2 regions of the Dermacoccus sp. BD5 genome follow, and region 1 is predicted to be linked to the other one. Evidence: riboswitches for the same ligand, from Rfam matches in the RefSeq annotation. Region 1 holds a riboswitch; the other holds the start of a gene.
What was found. A riboswitch is a leader RNA that binds a small molecule or an ion and turns the genes downstream of it on or off. The one in region 1 is predicted to bind S-adenosylmethionine.
Positions count from the first base shown of each region.

Region 2: it holds a riboswitch for S-adenosylmethionine, as region 1 does, so the genes downstream of both, NQ706_RS11890 (bifunctional o-acetylhomoserine/o-acetylserine sulfhydrylase) here and NQ706_RS10410 (TauD/TfdA family dioxygenase) in region 1, are expected to answer to the same signal.

Region 1 is NZ_JANJER010000013.1:12,105-14,296, forward strand. Features, by position in the region: gene NQ706_RS10410 (TauD/TfdA family dioxygenase) at 56-1,021, opposite strand; SAM riboswitch class IV at 1,032-1,159, opposite strand; gene NQ706_RS10415 (hypothetical protein) at 1,322-1,618, shown strand; gene NQ706_RS10420 (cyclopropane-fatty-acyl-phospholipid synthase family protein) at 1,679-2,192, opposite strand, start outside.
Region 2 is NZ_JANJER010000017.1:40,646-42,837, reverse strand. Features, by position in the region: gene NQ706_RS11890 (bifunctional o-acetylhomoserine/o-acetylserine sulfhydrylase) at 1-1,260, opposite strand, end outside; SAM riboswitch class IV at 1,333-1,448, opposite strand; gene NQ706_RS11885 (GNAT family N-acetyltransferase) at 1,572-2,066, shown strand; gene NQ706_RS11880 (hypothetical protein) at 2,063-2,192, shown strand, end outside.

The sequences.
Region 1 (2,192 bases):
TGACGACGCGATGCGGGCCCCAGAGACCCGCACCGCGCCATGTCAGCTCACACCGTCAGGCAGCTGCGCCGCCCGTCAGGCCATTGACGCCGACGGGCTTGTCGCCACCGACCGTCACGCGCCTCATGGCGCGCGGGCCAAGGTTGGCGTCGACGTAGTCGCGGTTCGCGTAGTGCGACGTCGCGCGGTTGTCCCAGATGCCGACGTCGCCGGGCGCCCAACGGTGGCGGATGGTGTGTTCGGGCTGCGTCAGGTGCGCGTACAGCACGTCGAGGATCGCCCGCGACTCGGCCTGCGACACGCCGACGATGTGGGAGGTGAAACCGGGGTTGACGAACAACCCGCGACGGCCCGTCTCGGGGTGCACACGCACGACGGGGTGCTCGACGACGGGCAGCTCGGTGACGACCTCGCCGCTCCACTCCTGCCCACCGTTCTTGCGCAGGTAGGCGCCCCATTCGCGGTTGCCGTCGTGGGCGGCGACGAGCTGGTCGACGAGGCCGCGGAACGGCTCCGACAGCGAGTCGTACGCCGCCTGCGCGTCGGCCCAGGAGGTGTCGCCGCCGTAGTCCGGCAGCGTCACGGCGCGCAGGACGCTGATGGCCGGCGGCTCCTTCATGAATGTGACATCCGTGTGCCACTCGTCGGAGAACGAGAACTCGGGATCGGAGGAGTCGATCGAGTAGATCTCCTTGCGCTCGTGCGTGCCCGCGACGGGGTGGCCCGCCGTCAGCTCGCCGAGCAGGTTTCCGAGGCGCACCTGAGCGTCGTCGTCGAACGCGTCCTGACCCCGGAAGAAGAGCACCTTGTGCGCGAGCAGCGCGCGGCGCAGGTCGAACGCTATCGCGTCGTCGACCTGCGCGAGGTCGACGCCGTGGACGATTGCGCCGAACGCCGGGCCGAGGCGTTCGATGCGCAGCCCGGGCGTCGCGACGGTGCCGCCGCGGCGCGCCGCTGCGCTCGTCGGTGCGCTGCTCGCGGAGTCGACGTTCGTGTCGGGCGTGGTGTCGAGGAGTGTCATGGCAGACCCTTCGTTGCGCTTGCCGCCGCGTCGGTCGACGGGCGGCCGGGTCGTTACTCGGGGCACCCCGGCGCGCGTGTGCGTTCGCATGGGGGTTGCCGCCCGGCCAGCCGAGACTTCGCGCCGGGGCTCGTGACCCACACATAACGTAGCACTGGCCAAACATAAAGGTCGAGTTATGCATCAACGGCGGCCACACCGTGACATTCGTCAGGGGCCCGCCGCACCCGGGCGGCCATACTGAGAGCAGAACGCTCGTGGAGCACTCCCCCGTCGGTGAGCAGCGGTGATCGATGGTTCATGATCGCCCTGACCGTGTTCGAGATCGGAGCGTCGATCATCACGGTCGAGTTCGTGAAGTCGCATGGTGGCAGCGATTTCAGCGCGTACATGTGGTCGCTGCTCGCGCCGATCATCGGCGCTCTCGTCTACTGGGCGCGCACACGCCACGCGTCAGGGGCCCGCGCCGCGATCCTCGCGTTCAACCTGCGCTCGGCGGCCGTCGTCATGGCGAACAGTTCGTTCCAGAACGCGTTCGCGTGGACGCAGATCATGACGGTGGCGGCGATGCTGGTCGGCATCACCCCACCGTCATGATTGCGCGTCGCCTGCGTCTGGACGGGCAACGGGCAGCCGCTCAGCACCGCCAGTGAGAGCTCAGGGTGCCCAGTGCGAGCCCAGCGGGTAGCCGCCGTTGTCGCCGTTGTCGGTCGTCTTCGTGGCGAGCACCTGGTGCAGGTGCAGCCAGCCCTCCTCGAACCCGAGGCGTGAACCGGCCATGTAGATGCCCCACACCTTCGCGGTCGGCAGGCCCGCCTCGGCGACGCAGAAATCCCAGTTCGCCTCGAGGTTGCGGCACCAGTCGCGCAGCGTCAGGGCGTACGACAGGCGCAGGTTCTCGTCGTGCTGAACCTCGAAACCGGCGTCGTGGCACTCACTGATGAGCCGCCCCGGCGAGGCGAGCTCGCCGTCGGGGAAGACATAGCGATCGGTGAACGGCTCCGGCTTGGCCGATGCCGTGTCGTCGCGACGCGTGATGCAGTGGTTGAGCAGGCGGCCACCGTCGCGCAGCTTCGAGTGCAAGAACGAGAAGTAGTTGGCGTAGTTCTTCACGCCGATGTGCTCCGTGAGGCCGATCGAGCTGACGGCGTCGAAGCCCGTCTCGGTGACC
Region 2 (2,192 bases), on a different contig from region 1:
CTCGATGCCGACGCTCAACCGCACGAGTCCGGGCGTCACGCCGGCGCCGCGGCGGTCCTCGTCGCTGCCCTGGGAGTGCGTCGTCGACGCAGGATGGATGGCGAGGGAACGGACGTCACCGATGTTCGCGACGTGCGAGTGCAGTTCGAGAGCGTCGACGAACTTCTTGCCCGCCTCGACGCCGCCGGCGATCTCGAACGACAGCACGGCGCCGGAGCCGGCGGGCAGGTAGCGGTCGGCGAGTTCCTTGTAGGGGCTCGACGGGTCGGAGGCGTAGAACAACGTCTCGACCTGCGGCTGCGACTTCAGGAACTCGACGACCTTCTTCGCGTTCTCCACGTGTCGCTCCACACGCAGCGACAACGTCTCGAGGCCTTGCGCGATGAGGAACGCGTTGAACGGGGAGACGGCCGCGCCGAGGTCGCGCAGCAGTTCGACGCGCGCCTTGAGGATGAAGGCGAGGTTCGCGCCGAGCGGCGATCCGACGCCGAGGTCGCGGGCGAACACGAGACCGTGGTAGCTCTCCGACGGCTCGTTGAACTGCGGGAACTTCGCCGGGTCGGCGGCGTAGTCGAACGTCCCGGCGTCGACGAGCACGCCGGCGATCGACGTCCCGTGCCCCCCGAGGTACTTCGTCGCGGAGTGGATGACGACGTCCGCGCCATGCTCGATCGGGCGCAGCAGGTACGGCGTCGCGACGGTGTTGTCGACGAACAGCGGCACCCCGGCGTCATGCGCGATGTCGGCGAGGCCGCGCACGTCGAGCACCTTCTGGTCGGGGTTGCTCAGCGTCTCGCCGAACAGCAGCTTCGTGTTGTCGCGGATGGCGCCGCGCCACTCGTCGAGATCGTTGATGTTGTCGATGAACGTCGTCTCGACGCCGAGTCGCTTGAGCGTGTACTTCAGCAGGTTGTACGTGCCGCCGTACAGCGCGGACGAGGCGACGATGTGGTCGCCGGCCTGCGCGACGTTGAGGATGGCGAACGTCGTCGCCGCCTGACCCGACGCGAGCAGCAACGCGCCGACGCCGCCCTCCAGCGCGGCGATGCGGTCTTCGACCGCCTGCGCCGTCGGGTTACCGATGCGTGTGTAGATGGGGCCGAGATCCGACAGGCCGAAGCGGTTGGCCGCGGTCTCGGCGGAGTCGAAGACGAACGACGTCGTCTGGTAGATCGGCAGCGCCCGGGCGCCGGTGTCGCCGTCGACGTTCTGGCCGACGTGGATCTGCTTGGTCTCGAAGGCCCAGTTCTCGGAGCTCATGATGATGTCCCTCTCGAGGAGTGCGTGGACGCACGGGCGGCGCACCGTACGTGTGGTGCCCGAAGGGGAATCCCTCCGCGCTTGCCCGGACGCGCTCGGCGCCGGGCCAGGTCGTCACCCGGAGCACCCCGCCGCGGTGGGAGGGTTGCCGGCCAGCAAACCGGGGTTTGACGCTGGCGCTCGTGACCTGCAGCCACTCTAGGCCGGGTGGTGTCATCAGGCGGGAATGCTGTCTCACATTCCGGTCGCGGCCCCGTGCTGACGCGACGCGCCTACGGGCGACGACCCTCATGCCGTGCTTGACTGTTGCCATGACACCGACGATCGTCCGCGCGCGCCGCGAAGACGCGTTCGCCTGCGCGGCGCTGCGTCTGCAGATGGACCTCGAGGCGGGGGAGAGCAACCGCCCCGGCTTCATCACCGAGTATGCCGATCACTGGCTCGCGCACTACGACGATCTGCCGACGTGGCTCGCCTCGAGTGCTGACGGGACGGCTCTCGGCATGGTGCAGACGTCGCTCGTGCACCGGCCCCCGGCGCTGGCTCGGCCGGCGCAGCCGTCGCTCTACATCGCGGTCGTCTTCGTCACGCCGTCGGCGCGCGGCCAGGGCCTGGCCGAGCGGATGCTGCGGATCGTCGACGCCTGGGCCGACGCGCACGACGTCGCGCGAATGATGCTCAACGCCCGTCCGCGTGCCCGCAGGCTGTACGAACGGGCCGGCTTCGGCCCGCCGGACGAACGTCACATGCAGCGTGTGGCGCCGTTCGGCCTCGACGCCCGCCGCGATGCGGAGCGTGCGTCATGAGCGACGACGTCATCTGGGCGCTCGATCAGCGCGAGCGCTGCATCGCCTGCCCGTCCAAACCGGTCGCGAACGCCGTCGTCCTGCACCTCGGTGCTGACGGCGCCCTCGCGCGCGACGCTGTCGAGC